DNA from 3 places in the Mucilaginibacter sp. 22184 genome. Region 2 is predicted to be linked to each of the others. Evidence: riboswitches for the same ligand, from Rfam matches in the RefSeq annotation. Region 2 holds a riboswitch; each other region holds the start of a gene.
The links. Region 2 has a riboswitch for S-adenosylmethionine ahead of metH (methionine synthase). Riboswitches for the same ligand answer to the same signal wherever they lie in the genome.

Region 1 (5,717 bases), on a different contig from region 2:
ATATAAGGTTTTTTGTATCATTCTTGTTTAGGATGAAAGGTAAAAGCTGAAAAGTAAAAGGTTTGTATAAAAAAGATAAACCCTTTACCTTTCACCCTTCGCCTTTCACCATCAATTAATTACAGGCAACTTGTAATACTGAGGTTTTGGCTCAGTTTCCGGGAATTCAAAATTAGTATAGTCGGTTACTACATTATATAAAGTGTCGCGCTCAATAGGCTGTCGGCCAATATTTTTGATCAGTTCTACCAATTGTTTGGTGCTCATGCCCGGGTGCTGTTCTTCGGCACCAGCCATAGAATATATTTTAGTAGTATCATCCAACGTACCGTCAATATCATCAACTCCAAAGTTTAGGGATAGTTGTGCCGTAGTACGACTGATCATAGCCCAGTAAGCTTTAATATGATCAAAATTATCAAGGTAGATACGTGCCACCGCATAGTTACGCAGATCCTCAACCACGGTTGACTCGGGCACGTGCGACATTTGATTATCCTGGTTGCGGAATTTTAACGGTATAAAGGTTTGGAAGCCTCCAGTTTTATCCTGTAACTGGCGCAGGCGTTCCATATGATCAACCCGGTGCCAGAACTTTTCTATATGACCATAAAGCATAGTAGCATTGGAGCGGCCACCCAGCTTGTGCCATTCTTCATGAATAGCCAGCCATTGGTCGCCGGTACATTTATCTTTGGATATCAGGTCACGAACCTCGGGATGGAAAATCTCGGCACCACCGCCGGGAATTGACTGTAAACCAGCTTCCTGCATCAGGCGCATACCTGTAGCATAGTCAATTTTGGCTTTTTTAAATATATAATGATATTCAACAGGTGTTAATGCCTTGATATGCAGTTCCGGGCGATGAGCGCGGATACGGCTAAAAAGCTCCTGGTAAAAAGGTACGTCGTATTGTGGCAAAACGCCACCTACTATATGCACTTCGGTTACGGGTTCACCATCATATTTGGTCACCATGTTAAACATTTCGTCCATGGTATATTCCCAGCCTTCTGATTTTTGCTTCAGCAAGCGAGAGTACGAGCAAAATTTGCAGTCATAAACACACAAATTAGTTGGCTCGATATGAAAATTACGGTTGAAATAAGTTTTATGACCATGACGTTTCTCGCGGATGTAGTTGGCTAAAACGCCCAAATAACCCAGGTCGCCCTGCTCATATAATATCACACCTTCATCAAAGGTGATGCGTTCGTTATTAAGAACTTTTTCGGCAATGTGCTTTAAATCAGCGGATAGATCCGGATTTTGTAATAATAACTGTAAATTACCTTCAGCTTCCATGGAAAAAACTTTGCGCAAATGTACTAAAAAGCATAAAACTATGCTTTATGAGATAATTCATTGCAAAGCGGATGGAAGTAAATGACACTAAAATTGCACAGGGGTAATCAGGCTTATGTTGATGCCGTTAAAACAATCGTCCTGACACCCTTTGGGAACAAATCCGCAACTGGATATCATACCGTTATTTTTTGCTTCAAAGTAAATGTCATTGGCTTTCTTATCGGCTTTAAGCCAAACCGTTTTGGCTTTTTGGTAAACATCATCTAATATAAGTGATTCGCCTGCATCGTTAGGATGTGTGTTGATGTGATCAGCATCTTCATGCCATTGTTTTAACGTGTCTTTTTGAGCTGTGCCGTTTCGCTTAAGTTGGGTTGAAATAAAATCCCTTGAAACTATCTTACCATTAATTACACTGATTTTAGTCTCTGACCCATAACCGAAAACGGATCCGGAGTTCGAGGTATAGAGATAGGAATTGTGCGCATTACTTTTAAAGCTTAACCAAGCATTATAGCTTTTATTAAACTCACTTTCATTAGCAATGTTGTCTTTCTTGCAACTGCTTAGCAGTAACGAAGCAATAATTAACGAGAAATAAAAATTTTTCATGATTACAGGGGGGGTATTTTAGAATATTACGCAAAAATTATGCCCCCCGTTACACCTTATAAAAATAATCTTATTTAATTTGGCCAAATGAAGATTGAAACTATAGCTATCCACGCCGGGAATAAAAAGGACGAATCGTCAAAAGCAGTAATACAGCCTATTATATTATCTACCACTTTTGAACGTGGTATTGATGGTGATTTCCCGGGCGGACATATCTATAGCAGGTCATCAAACCCCAACCGCTGGTCGCTAGAAAATGTATTGGCTAAGCTAGAGAATGGTGCAGATGCGGCTTCTTTTTCATCTGGTAATGCTGCTGGTATGTCTGTATTCCAGTCGCTGCCTCCAGGTACGCATGTTATAGCGCCTGATGATATGTATCATGGATTGCGCAACCAGCTTAAAAACCTGTTTGCCGGAATTTTAACTTTTGATTTTATCGATGTAAACGATACAGAGGTGTTGCAGCAGCACATCAGGCCAGAAACAGGAGTGATATGGTTGGAAACGCCATCGAACCCCTTACTTAAAATAACCGATATTAAAAAGGTTGTCGCTATTGCCAAAGCGAAAGGGATTAAAGTGGTTTGCGATAATACTTTCGCCACGCCGATATGTCAGCAACCGCTTGCTTTGGGCGCCGACCTGGTAATGCACTCCGCAACCAAATATTTTGGCGGCCACAGCGACCTGATGGGCGGCGCGCTGATCACAGCCGAAAAAAGTGAATGGTGGCAAAAAATACGGCAGGTACAGGAAATGGGGGGCGCAATCCCCTCTCCAACTGATTGTTATTACCTGGCCCGCAGCATTAAAACGCTACCTTACCGGGTTAAAGGCCATGTACAAAACGCGCAACTGCTGGCTGAGTTTTTAGAGCAGCATCCTCAAGTTGATCAGGTAATGTATCCAGGTTTACCCTCACATCCACAACATACCATTGCTAAAGAACAAATGCTGGCTTTTGGAGGCATGTTATCTTTTATTGTTAAGGGCGATGAAAACGATACGCATAACATCATTAACAAACTCAAGTTGTTTACCCGTGCCACCAGTTTGGGCGGTGTGGAGAGCCTGATTGAGCATCGCGCAACCGTTGAAGGTCCGGACACTAAAACTCCTATAAACCTGCTTAGAGTATCAGTTGGTTTAGAGCATATTGATGATCTGATAGCGGATTTGAAACAAGCTTTGGATTAATGCCAGGCTGCAAATAGTTTCACCATTTCTTCTGCATTTTGTGTAGAGGGACGGTCTGCAACAACTGTTTCAATTAAAGGAGATTCCGCATATATGGCCTTGACCCTTTTTTCATACCTGTCTTTATCCTTTATAAATTGTTCCGGGTGTTGATAGTAATATTCAATTGCCGATAAACGTGTAGCAGGATTTTTACTGTAAAGTAACATGAGCTCAATTTCGGGAGTGATCTTATCTTTTATGGCGTTATAATTACGTCGATTTTCAAGTAAAATGGGGGAATACCCCATAAAAGCATAAACACCATATATCTCACCCGAGTACGGTGTCATTAAAAATTGTATTTTTTTATCTGTTGTATATTGTTTTGTGTTCGTATTTAAAGGCTTTACCATCTCATCGTATTTGTAATAAACAGGCTTAGTGAAATAACCATTGCCGGGCTCAAATAGTAGTGAGCAAATTTCTCTGTACCTGTTTGTTAATCGGCTGTCAAATGGTAAAAGAGAGCTTAGTTCATAACTGATCAACTTATCTTTAAAGAAAATAAAATGATAGCGAATGGATAAATACCCGATTTCGTAAATGCCACGAACTGAGTAATAATTAAAACCAAGGTCATTACTTTTTCGGTTTACTGCATTAAACAATGGTAGTATACTGGCCGGAGCATTTTTATATACATGAGCTAACCGCTTTACAAACAGAGAGTCTTTTTCAATTAATTCAGGTTTTATTAGAGCAGTATCTTCTTTGATCTGCCCAAAACTGGCTAATGAGTATGAAAGACTAATAAGTAAGAAAATGCACTTTTTTACGCAGGTATTCATTGGTTAAAACAAGTTACTAAAATTTAATTTGGTTTTTTAATTTATATCACCCTATATTTGCAACAATATTTGGTAGCGATACCATTGATCAATTCTCCGCGATAGTTCGGGTTTTGATTTATAAAGAAGCGGCGAGAGATCAGGCTCAATGACCCGCTGGCAACCCTCCAAAATTGGAGAAGGTGCCAATTCCTGTCCCGGAAAATAACCCCGGGGAATATAAATTTATAACCATGAAAAGTTTAATTAAATTTAGTCAGCGCCACATTTTTAATACCTCAAACGGTAACATACAACCTATTTGCTTAAATATTAGCAGTATGTGTATGTGTTGCTGCTGATCCACTGGACGCGTCCTCTTTTTCTGATCCCGGAAAACACGTGTTGCAACAAACAGGTAAAGTTTATTTACCCGCCCGTTAAAAATCCATCAAAACAGTAAAAAATTAATTAAACACATTTCAATCTTACAACTATGTCTGCCAACAATTTAAAATTCGAAACCCTTCAATTACACGCCGGTCAGGAGGTTGATCCAACAACAGGCTCACGTGCTGTACCACTTTATCAAACCACATCATACGTATTTAAAAATGCGGAGCATGGTGCTAATCTTTTCGCGCTCAAGGAGTTTGGTAATATCTACACCCGCTTAATGAACCCCACTACCGATGTTTTTGAAAAACGGGTAGCGGCTTTAGAAGGCGGTGTTGCAGCCTTAGCCACAGCATCCGGGCAGGCAGCACAATTTTTAGCACTAAATAATATATTACAGGCTGGCGATAACTTCGTGACCTCCCCTTTCCTGTACGGCGGTACATACAATCAGTTTAAAGTAGCTTTTAAGCGATTAGGCATCGATGTTCGCTTTGCCAAAGATGATACCGCCGAAAATCTGGAGGCTTTAATCGATAATAAAACAAAGGCCATTTACCTGGAAACTGTAGGTAACCCGGGTTTTGCTATAGCCGATTTTGAAAAAGTAGCAGCCCTGGCTAAAAAGCATGATCTACCGCTGATCGTTGATAATACATTCGGTGCGGCAGGTTACCTATTCCGCCCCTTGGAGCATGGTGCTCATATCGTGGTAGAATCAACCACTAAATGGATCGGCGGTCACGGAACCAGCATTGGCGGTATTATAGTTGATGGTGGTAACTACAATTGGGGTAACGGAAAATTTCCTCAGTTTACTGAACCATCTGAAGGTTACCACGGATTAGTATTTGCCGATGTATTTGGTATTGACGGCCCTTTTGGCAATATCCAATTTATTATACGTGCCCGTGTGGAAGGTTTGCGAGATTTCGGTCCATCGCAATCACCGTTTAACGCCTGGTTGAATATACAGGGTTTGGAAACGTTGTCTTTGCGTGTACAGCGCCATGTAGATAACGCTTTAGAACTGGCCAAATGGCTGGAGCAGCATCCGCAGGTAGCTAAGGTTAGTTATCCGGGCCTTGCTTCATCCCCATATCATGCCCTGGCAAAAAAATATTTAAAAAATGGATTTGGTGCTGTATTGTCCTTTGAGATCAAAGGCGACAAACAACAGGCAAGTCATTTTATTGATAGTTTACAATTGGTAAGTCATTTGGCTAACCTAGGTGATGCCAAAACGCTGATCATCCAACCATCGGCTACAACGCACCAGCAGCTTTCTGACGAAGAACAGTTATCTGCGGGCGTTACACCAACATCATTAAGGGTATCGGTAGGCATCGAACATATTGATGACATCAAGGCCGATTTTGAACAGGC
Region 2 (5,717 bases):
TTCTTCCTTGATCAGGTCTTCGTTACTTAACTGTTCGCCTTTTGAATAGCCCCAGTGCTCTTTACGCACCAGCTCATGCATTTTTTCGGCAAAGGCTTCGGCCAAACGATCGGCCAATGCTTTGGCCATAATGCTGTTATAATCGTCATGGTCACGCTCAAATTCTGCTACCAGTTCATCGCAGCCCAAACCCGTTGTTACAGCAAAGCCCCCCATGTAATCGGGCACTCCACTTTCTTTCGGCGCAATAAAATCCGACAGGGCATAATATGGGTCACCTTTCATTTTTTCGGTTTGCTGCCGCAGGGTATGTATGCGGGTTAACAGTTGCGTTCGGCTTTCATCAGTGTATAATTCTATATCATCACCCACACTATTGGCTGGCCAAAATCCTATCACGCCACAGGCTTTTAACAGTTTCTGATCCACAATTCTTTTCAGTAATTCCTGTGCATCATCATAAAGCTTTTTAGCTTCATCGCCTATAAATTTATCGGCAAATATTTTGGGGTAACTGCCGCGGAGTTCCCAGGTATGGAAAAACGGTGTCCAGTCGATATAGGGCACCAACTCTTCCAGTGGGTACGATTCAAATACTTTGGTGCCGGTAAACGTTGGTTTTATAGCCACATCGCCATCCAGACTGATCTGGAATTTTGACTTACGGGCATCATCTATAGTCACAAAACGCTTGTCTGATTTTTTGTTCAGATGCGCTTCACGGGCCTTAGCATACTCGTCTTTTATACTTTGGATGTAAGCATCGCGGTTATCCTTACTCATTAAATTACTGCACATCGTCACGCTTCGCGATGCGTCGATTCCATGAATTACCGGACCGGAATAGTTCGGGTCGATCTTCACGGCAGCATGGATGCGCGATGTGGTTGCGCCGCCAACAATTAACGGAATAGTAAAGCCGTTTCGCTCCATTTCCTTGGCAAAATGCACCATTTCGTCAAGCGAAGGAGTGATCAGTCCGCTCAAGCCAATAATGTCCACATTCTGAGCTTTGGCTTCTTCAATAATTTTTTGCGCAGGCACCATCACGCCCAGGTCAATGATCTCGAAGTTATTACAGGCCAAAACTACACCTACTATATTTTTACCAATATCATGCACATCACCTTTCACGGTAGCCATTAATATTTTACCGGCATTGGCCCGGCTACCGCTTGAATCTTCACCGGCGGCAATAACCCTTTGTTTTTCGAGCTCGATAAAAGGCAGCAGATAGGCCACCGCCTTTTTCATTACCCGGGCCGATTTTACTACCTGTGGCAAAAACATTTTACCGGCTCCAAACAGGTCGCCCACGATGTTCATCCCGTCCATAAGCGGGCCTTCTATTACTTCCAGCGGTTTGCTGTATGCCAAACGGGCCTCTTCCACATCATCATCCAGGTATTCGATGATGCCTTTTACCAAGGCATGTGAAAGACGTTCCTGAACAGTACCTTTGCGCCATTCTTCGTCACGCACTACCTCTTTGCCTTTACTTTTGATGGTATCGGCATATTCTACCAGGCGTTCAGTGGCATCCTCACGGCGGTTCAGCAGCACATCTTCAACCAGCTCTAATAAGGTCTTATCAATTTCCTGGTACACTTCCAGCATACCGGCATTTACAATACCCATATCCATACCTGCACGGATGGCATGGTATAAAAATGCAGAGTGCATCGCCTCGCGCACTACATTATTGCCCCTGAACGAGAAGGAGATATTACTTACCCCACCACTTACTTTGGCATACGGCAGATTTTGTTTTATCCAGCGGGTAGCTTCAATAAAGTCGACGGCGTAGTTATTGTGCTCTTCCAGACCGGTGGCTACGGTTAATATATTGGGATCGAATATGATGTCCTGAGGAGGAAAACCAACTTCATTCACCAGGATATCATAGGAACGTTTACATATCTCGATACGGCGCTGCAGCGAATCGGCCTGACCGGTTTCGTCAAAAGCCATTACTACCGTAGCAGCTCCATAGCTTAATATTTTACGGGCATGTTCTTTGAACTTTTCTTCACCTTCTTTCAGCGAGATGGAATTTACGATGCCCTTGCCCTGGATGCATTTTAATCCCGCTTCAATGACTGTCCATTTTGAGGAGTCGATCATGATGGGCAGTTTGGCAATATCCGGTTCAGAAGCTACCAGGTTCAGGAACTTCACCATCACTGCTTCCGAATCGATCATACCTTCATCCATATTGATATCGATCACCTGGGCGCCGCCTTCTACCTGCTGCAGAGCCACAGCGAGGGCTGCTTCATAATCTTCGGCCAGGATCAGTTTCGAGAATTTGGGCGATCCGGTAATGTTGGTACGCTCACCCACGTTCACAAAAATGCTTTCGGGGGTGATGGTAACAGCTTCCAATCCGCTCAAGCGCAGGTTCGGATCGACCGTAGGAACTATCCTTGGCAAATATTTAGCGGCTTTTTCGGCAATACATTTAATGTGCTCAGGTGTAGTACCGCAACATCCACCCACAATGTTTACCAGGCCCGCTTTTATAAAATCATCCAGCTGATGAGCGGTTTCGTGCGCGGTTTCATCATATTGGCCAAACTCGTTAGGCAAACCCGCGTTAGGATAAGCTGATATAAATACATCGGCTTTTTCGGAAAGCTCGGCCAGGTGAGGCCGCATTTCTTTAGCACCCAAAGCACAGTTTAAACCTACCGAAAGCAGGTTAGCATGCCGTACCGAGTTCCAGAAAGCCTCCACAGTTTGACCCGACAGGGTACGCCCCGAAGCATCGGTAATAGTACCTGAGATCATAATAGGCAGATGTTTACCCGATTCATTTGCATACCTGTTGATAGCAAATAAAGCAGCCTTGGCGTTCAGGGTATCAAATATGGTTTCAACGAGCAACAGATCGCTGCCGCCATCAACCAGGCCACGTACCTGGTCATAATAAGCTTCGGCCAGGTCATCAAATGTTACGGCGCGATATCCCGGATCATTTACATCTGGGGACAGCGATGCGGTACGGTTGGTTGGCCCAACAGCACCTGCCACAAAACGAGGTTTAGCCGGATTTTTGGCGGTATATTCTTCGGCAACTTCTCGGGCCAGGCGTGCACCTTCATAGCTCAGCTCATATGCCAGTTCCTCCAGCTTATAATCGGCCAGGGAAATTATTTGTGTGCTGAAGGTATTCGTTTCAATAATATCGGCGCCGGCATCCAGGTATTCGGCATGTATAGCCTTGATAATATCAGGGCGAGTAATGTTCAGCAGGTCGTTATTGCCCTGCAAATCGGTCGTGTGATCTTTAAAACGCTCCCCACGAAAATCCTGCTCGGATAATTGGTACCGTTGTATCATGGTACCCATTGCCCCGTCAATTACCAGTATGCGTTTCTCTAGTTCTTTTTTAATATCCATGTTGGTATCAAATAGCTAGTATCAAGTATCAAGGACCGAAAACCCGGCGCCTGATGGTAGTATAGCAGGAATAAAGGCAGAAACTGTCTTGCTACCTGATACTAGCTACTTGATACTAAAAAATACAGCTTATCTCGAAAAGTCGGGTATATGACTGACTTTCGCTTATCTTTCCCAACATGTTGTGTATTGTTGAGTAGAATGTAGCACCTTGTATGGTACAGGTTGCTAAGACATCGCAGGGTCTAATCCCTCCGCCTTTCTCTATAAGCAATGCAAAGGTGCACAATAAAGCTTTAATATGCAATAGTTTTACCTCCTCCAATGGTGTACTTTATACGTGTTTACAATTGCATGAATATTTAGCATGAGGTATAGAGGAGTTATGCTACTAAAATCCCGCCATTACGTGTCCGGGAAAACTTTTTAAACCTTAAATTTTAACATTTTTTAATCAAAAACGAAGTAAAAACGCTTGTTTTTTGATCACTTTAACAAAGTTTTAACGCTGTTTTAACACTTTTTAACAAAATTTTTGCCCGTTTTGGAAAGTTTAAAAAGTATTAAATGATTGACCATAAAAGAGCGAAATACCGAACGGTCGGTTTTGTGCTTATCTGGACTTTAACTAAACAGCCCGGTTCTTTTTGCAAAGAACCGGGCTGTTGTATAAAAATATGTTTTCTGGCTATTATCTTCTTCTGCCGAATAAGCGCAGGATCATCAGGAAAAGATTGATGAAATCCAGATATAAAGTTAAGCCACCCATCAATGCCATTTTTGAAGCCGATGCATCACCGTATTCCAAACCTGCGCCAATACGTTTTAGTTTCTGTACGTCATAAGCGGTTAAACCTACAAATACAGCTACACCTACGTAGCTAATGATATAATCTAAGCCACTGCTGTGCATAAACATATTCAATAAAGATGCTACGATAATACCAATCAGTCCCATCATCAGGATTGGGCCATATTTGGTCAAATCGGTATTTGTTGTATAACCGGCGATGGCCATTACACCAAATACTACCGATGTAGTGATAAACACACCTAAAACCGAGCCTGCCGTAAAAACCAACAGTATATAGCTTAAGCTAATACCCATTATTGCCGAAAAAGCAATAAACAAGAACGCTAAAACCCCGTAGGATAACCGGTTAAAGCCAAAAGAGATGATTAACACGAATGCAAGCGGTGCAAACATCGTAATAGTACCTAAACCTGTATTACGACCAGTGACAGGATCGATAAGCATATTAAGCAGGGCCTGATTCTGAGAAAATAAGAATGCACAGACTGCCGAAAGGCCCAATGCCACAAACATCCATAAAAACACATTGGCTATGAATTTACGTGATGCATCCGTTTCGTTTAATTGTATTACGTTTTTATAAACGTATTCAGGATCTTTAGTTTCCATTTTTTTATTAAAATAAATTAATATACGAATTTACGAATAAAATGTGAATATCGTGTGAAGGGGTTTGGGTAGGGTGATAGCATATGATTGACTGGCGTATACCCGCTCTTGGCCGCGGGAGGGCCTTTACTTTGTAGCCACAAAGTAACCAAAGGGCTTTCAGCAGATAGGCTTCTTTGCGCTCAGGGCTTTTGCCCGGCAAACAAGGCAGAACCACGGGCTGCAATTATTTTGCCCTATTTCATTCGCTCGTTTCCCTGCGCTTCAGCAAAAACTAGCTATGCCCCAGCAACCGCACAGTCCACCATTGTTCTGCCCGCTTTCGCCCGAAGCTTATCTGCTGACGGGGAAGGAAAAGGTTGTTTTAATCAATAATTCAATAACTCAGTAATTCAATAATTAAAAAGGCCTATCTGCTGACGGGGAAGAAGACACGGCTGGGTTATGCATTTCTTATAAATATTCCCTCGTTTTCAAATAATCCTGATTTTTTTTAAAAAAAATCTAAAAAGCTGTATATCAGAAATAAAAACTTCAACATACTACCAATTAACAGGCCATTTAAGTCATAAAACGATCGTTTTTAGCCCTTTTGGACTCATCATTTTAAGACGAAAACATAATAATTTATCTTATAGATGTAACCCACAATGTTTTTATGCTGCGAGCAAAGCTTTCAACCAGCTATCATCCGGCTATAAACGACATTGGAATTATTTGACTTTTGATAAAACCCGCCAAAACATAATATATCGGTATGAAGACAATTATAGATTTATCTACAGCAATAATAGGACTGACAACTGCGCTGATCGGCTTGTTTATCGCCTTCAGGAATATTAACCAATCACGTCAAAACCATAAAACAATGACAGAAAAAACAACTTTGATC
Region 3 (5,717 bases), on a different contig from region 2:
GTTGAACATCTGGCCACAACCACCTACCTGGCCTGTGAGGAACTGAAGCTAAACATCCCTAACGATATCAAAGTGGTTTGTTTTACCAACCAGATCACTGCGGCCATATTGAACCCGCCGCTTACCACGGTTTTACAACCGGCATACGATATGGGCCGCAAAGCAGCCGAGCTTCTGTTTGGTCATCTGGCAGGCAAGCCTATACAGCTGGAAAAGGAAAATATCACGTTGCCATCTAAACTAGTGGTCAGGGATTCTACGCGGGCGGGCGACTAACCACAAATACTGCCCGCAGCAAACACACGTTAAGTAAGCACATTCAACAGGCGTAATTTGATTAAAAGTGGGTTTACATGGGTTTACACTTTTCAGGACAAAAATCAATTTAACTATTTGATTATCAATTAGTTAAATAAAAATACACCCAAAATAGTGTAAACCCACTTTTTAAGGAAATTTGAGTTCAATCCAACATATGCTATTTTATAGTTTTTGCGGTTTATCGGTCATGGTAAAGGCCAGTGTACCGCCCTCGATGATCTGTTTGTGCGAAATGGTATAATCCTTTATTGGCGTACCGTTGAAGCTTACTTCTTTTACATATTTATTTTTAGCCGAAAGCCCCGTAGCCTTGATGATCAGCTTTTTATTGTGCTGCAGATTCAAAACCATATACGGGAATTGCGGCGCGCCAATACTGTAAACTCCCGATGCGGGTGCTACCGGGTAAAAGCCCATCACGTTGAAAATATACCAGGCTGATGTCTGTCCGCAGTCGTCATTTCCGTTGATACCGATAGCCGCATTCCTGAAGTTTTGTGATGAGGTGTGCTCGCGTACCAGTTCCTGTGTTCTCCAGGGCATACCACAGTAATTAAACAGGTACAGGTAATGGTGCCCGGGCTCGTTATCGGCACGATAATGCCCACCGCTGAAATTCTGGCTCAGCTTATTGGCAAAAGCCTTTTCGCCACCCATCATTTTGATCATCCCCGGTATATCATGCATAGCGCCGAAGGTATAGGTCCACTTGGTACCTTCGGTAAAGCCCGAGTCAGGCTTGACCGAAAAATGCCCGTCGGAGTTACGCGGGGCCATAAAGCCCGTTGCTTTATTGTACACATTCTCGTAGTTTTTGCTCCAGGTCATCAGCTGTTTATAGTCGTCATCTTTACCCAAACCTTTAGCCACCTGGGCCACGGCATAATCATCGATAGAATACTCAATGGTACGTGAAACTGATTCCCTTGTCTTATCCACCGGTACATATCCCAATTTATGATAATTGGTGAGGCCGCCGCGGGCTTCAAAGCTCGTCCACAGGTCACGATCGCCCCAGCGTTTATGGGTATCACCATCGGGGGCATCGTATGAGTCTTTGTGGAGGGCTTCATAAGCCAGTTTGGTATCAAATCCTCGGAAACCTTTTACATAAGCATCGGCCACAACAGCATCACCGTGGGTACCAATCATAATATTGGTATAGGTTGGATTTGGCCACATCGGCATCCAACCTCCCTCCTGGTACATCTGTAGCAGCGATTGCACTATGCCGTCTACCCGTTGCGGTTGGGTAAGCGTTAGCAGCGGGTGCAGCGCTCTGAAGGTATCCCACAAGGAATAATCGTTATAGGATATACCATGATGCACTTTATCATCAAAGGCGCTGTAATATTTACCATACTCCGAAAACTGCCTCGGAAACAGCATGGTATGAAATAATGCGGTATAGAAAATCGTCCGCTGATCTTTGCTTACCCCGCTTAGTTGTATTACTTTTAAAGCCTGCTGCCATTGGTCGCGCGTGTTTTTCACTACCCGGTCAAAGTCCCAATCAGGGATCTCTTTTTTAAGGTTTTCGCGTGCCTGATCAATACTGATAAATGAGGTGGCTACTACAACTCTTACCTCATCGTTGGCCTTAGTACGGAAGGATATGAATGCGCCCATGCGGGTACCGTACTGCTCATGACTGCCTTTGTTGATCACCTGTTTATCCCAGGTGCCGTATTTTTTGATCTGCTTGTTGAATTTGATCACAAAATACCCTTTAAAATTCTTCAGCTCAGGACCTAACTGGGCCGATTGCCTGTCGGGGTTATAGCCTGTTATTTCGTTATTTACGGTATCTACATGTACGTAACCCTTCAGCTTTTTCAGTCGCACGGTATAGTCATTGGCCCAATCTTTAAGCTCGGGGTTCAGGTTGATACCTTGTATAATGATATGCGCCTGATCGGCCTTGGGGAAGGTGAACCGGAACATGCCAGAGGTATTGGCACCCGCTATTTCGGCTTTGATCTTGTCTGTGCCGGTCGCCTTTAGCTTTACCGAATAGTAATACGGTTTGGCAACTTCCTCGGTATGGCTATAGGTAAGCGCCCGTTCTTTCGGCAAAACACGCAATTTACCTACTTGCGGCATCACCGAAACATAGCCGTAATCGCCCATCCAAACGGTGGGCTGATGAGTTGCCGTGAACCCGATAACCTTGCTATCCTCATAGTGGTAAACCATGTAGCTCATTTTGTTTTCGCGGCTTTGAGCCACAAAATTGGTCATGGCAAATGGTACGTTTACACAGGGCATAGTACCGCCACCACCATTGCCCGCCTCGAAATCCCTGGCGAAACCTTTTAAAGAAGTCCCTATTATAGGATCAACATAATCAACCTCATCCAGTTGCTTTTTAGGGGTTGTGGTTTGGGCGAAGTTATCCGCGTAAACAAAAACTAGTAAGCCTAACAGGTAAATGCTACGTTTTAATTGCATAGTTAGCAGAAAGTATAATTGGTGAATGATCTGATCACAGACCGAAAACAAATCTCTCATTTTTAAGATCACATTGCTTAAAAATTCTCGAAATATTTACTTAATCGTTTTCCTGATCTTTTGTTTGATGATGATCATGTTTTATTGCATGCCCCTCTTCAAAAACTTTTTAAACCTTGAATTTTAATATTTTTTCAGGCGAAAACAGCGTGAAAAGAGCTTGAAACCGATTAAAAAAATTCCCATTTAACAAATTTCAACCTGTTTTTTTGGTGGTTTTGAAAACTTTAAAAAGTGGCGGGTAATTGGTATTCAATGCTCATAAAAAACGCGTCATTGCGAGCGCAGCGTGGCAATCCCCAATTGGCAGAGCCGCTCTGTATAGTTAGGGATTGCCACGCTGCGCTCGCAATGACGCTTGGTGAGTTTATTTCTTACCTCCTCCCATTTGCCACCAGATTGTAAGAAATAAGCGAAAATTATCAATTTAATATAAAGTCTATGGAATTAGTAGAATTATTTATATGTTTGCAGTCGAAATCGTTCTTTATTTCATTTTTTAATTATCCAGAAAGACTGAGGGAAAGGCCCTGTGATGTCTTAGCAACCTGTACAGATTGTTATAAAGGTGCTAATTCCTATCTGCAAAAATTGCAGAAAAGATAATGATACGTCCACACAATACAGCTATAGCCTGTTTCGATATCCCCCTTCCATCCTTTCTGTTTAATTGAAAAAGTTATTTTTTACCGCCTGCTTAATTATAGAGGGCCCTATTTAATATATTCAAATGAACAACAAATTTTTACTCATAGTTTATCTTTTCCTGTTTACCGGTATTGCTGCCCGGGCACAATCGGCCCAAGCTATTGACTCGGCCAATATCGACCGCGGTTACCTGGTTAAAGTTGGCGAACAGGCCCCTGATGATTTTGAACTGGTACTTACCGATGGTACCAAAACAACTTTAAAGCAATTACGCGGCAAAGTAGTTATACTGCAATTTACCGCCAGCTGGTGCAGCGTATGCCGCCAGGAAATGCCACATCTGCAAAAAGACATCTGGGAAACCTACAAAGACCAGGGACTGGTATTAATCGGTGTCGACCGCGATGAACCTCTGCAAAAAGTGCAGAAATTTCACCACGATATGAAGATCACCTACAACCTGGCGCTTGATCCGGGGGCGAATATTTTTGGAAAATTCGCCAATAAAAAGAGTGGTGTTACCCGCAATGTGGTGATCGATCGTGATGGACGCATTGTTTACCTCACCCGCCTGTATGATACGCAGGAGTTTGCTTCGATGGTAAAAGTGGTGGACGCTTTGGTGAACAATAAAACCGCCTCTGTAAACTAAAATAAATAACCGGGCAGGTGTCGCTTTATGTTGTCACCGTAACTGCTATATCGATTTAACTGATTATCACAACGCGCATGAAAACAAATTACATAACCTTAAACAACGCTATTGTTTTGAACATTTACACTTTAATACCTTCTTCTACCCCTATGTCATCTATGCAAAACATGTGTTGCTGCTGTTAAAACACAGCGTTGCTCGGGTCGGTCAGGCTTTTATCTCAATCAACGCAACACAACCCAACAATCAAAACTTTTACAGTTTAACGGAATGATATAACCGCCCAATTGGCGGGTAAGTAAAACCTTTGATCATTCCCGGTACTGTATGGTATCATTAACATTCACAATCCATTACCATGTTTAAAAATTACAAACTACTACTGGCAATACTGTTGCCTTTTATTTTCATCCAAACGGTTGCGGCGCAATCTGTTAAAATAAGCGGGGTGGTAACCGCCAAGTCAGACGGGCTGCCCCTGCCCGGCGTGAGTGTTTCTGTTAAAGGAACCACCAACGGTGTACAAACCGCCAGTGATGGCCGGTTTAGCCTCAACGCCAAAGTAAATGATGTGCTACGGATAACTTATATTGGTTTTACTACCAAAGAAATACCTGTTACCGGGGCTGATGCATCACTCCACATTATACTGGAGGAGCAAGCCAACGCCCTGAACGAGGTTGTGGTTACCGCTCTCAATATATCTAAAGATAAAAAGACGCTCGGTTATGCCGTACAGGGTCTTAAATCAAAAGATATATCTGAGGCCAAAGAAACCAACCTGGTGAATGCGCTGAGTGGTAAAATAGCAGGTGTAAATGTAACCAACAGCCAGGGCGATATGGGATCGTCACGTATCATTATCCGTGGCGAAACTTCTATTGCAGGCTATAATCAGCCATTGTTTGTGGTTGATGGTTTACCGGTTGATAATACCCAGCAATTGGGTGTAGGCGGTTCAAGGGATTTTGCCAATCCTATTTCAGACATCAACTCCGAGGATATTGAATCCATTTCGGTATTAAAAGGCCCTAATGCGGCCGCGCTTTATGGTTCACGCGCTGGGGCTGGTGTTATCCTCATCAAAACCAAAACCGGTAAAGGCGCCAAAGGCCTTGGTGTTAACATCAACTCCAATACTTCATTTTCGAGCTTATTGGGCCTGCCTAAATATCAAAACGAATACGGACAAGGTTCAAACGGTAAATTCAGCTATGTGGATGGTAAAGGCGGCGGTGTTAATGATGGTGTTGACGAAAGCTGGGGACCCGCGTTAAATGGCCAGCTTATACCGCAGTTTAACTCCAATGGCGTTCCGGTTCCGTTTGTGGCGCATCCCGATAACGTAAAGAATTTTTTCAGAACAGGTGTTACGCTCAACAATGGCGTTTCACTTTCCGGCTCGGGCGATAAATATGATTTCCGTTTAGGCTATAACAACCTGCACCAAACCGGCGTAATTCCCAATACAGAGCAGGGCCGCAATTCATTTATATTGAATGCTACCTATAAAATTACGCCTAAATTAACCTTAACTACCATTGCCAACTATATTAAAGACGATGCCGATAATTTACCGGGC

Region 1: another riboswitch for S-adenosylmethionine. It lies ahead of ACTJKG_RS12460 (O-acetylhomoserine aminocarboxypropyltransferase/cysteine synthase family protein); the one in region 2 lies ahead of metH (methionine synthase).
Region 3: another riboswitch for S-adenosylmethionine. It lies ahead of ACTJKG_RS05745 (TlpA family protein disulfide reductase); the one in region 2 lies ahead of metH (methionine synthase).

The regions. Positions count from the first base shown of each region.
Region 1 is NZ_JBQEPI010000005.1:96,531-102,247, forward strand. Features, by position in the region: gene ACTJKG_RS12435 (histidine phosphatase family protein) at 1-21, opposite strand, end outside; gene mqnE (aminofutalosine synthase MqnE) at 112-1,308, opposite strand; gene ACTJKG_RS12445 (hypothetical protein) at 1,396-1,923, opposite strand; gene ACTJKG_RS12450 (trans-sulfuration enzyme family protein) at 2,011-3,126, shown strand; gene ACTJKG_RS12455 (hypothetical protein) at 3,123-3,956, opposite strand; SAM riboswitch class I at 4,072-4,182, shown strand; gene ACTJKG_RS12460 (O-acetylhomoserine aminocarboxypropyltransferase/cysteine synthase family protein) at 4,432-5,717, shown strand, end outside.
Region 2 is NZ_JBQEPI010000001.1:583,959-589,675, forward strand. Features, by position in the region: gene metH (methionine synthase) at 1-3,402, opposite strand, end outside; SAM riboswitch class I at 3,565-3,675, opposite strand; gene ACTJKG_RS02460 (Bax inhibitor-1/YccA family protein) at 4,094-4,825, opposite strand.
Region 3 is NZ_JBQEPI010000002.1:103,728-109,444, forward strand. Features, by position in the region: gene ACTJKG_RS05735 (LacI family DNA-binding transcriptional regulator) at 1-276, shown strand, start outside; gene ACTJKG_RS05740 (GH92 family glycosyl hydrolase) at 484-2,772, opposite strand; SAM riboswitch class I at 3,333-3,441, shown strand; gene ACTJKG_RS05745 (TlpA family protein disulfide reductase) at 3,563-4,132, shown strand; gene ACTJKG_RS05750 (SusC/RagA family TonB-linked outer membrane protein) at 4,494-5,717, shown strand, end outside.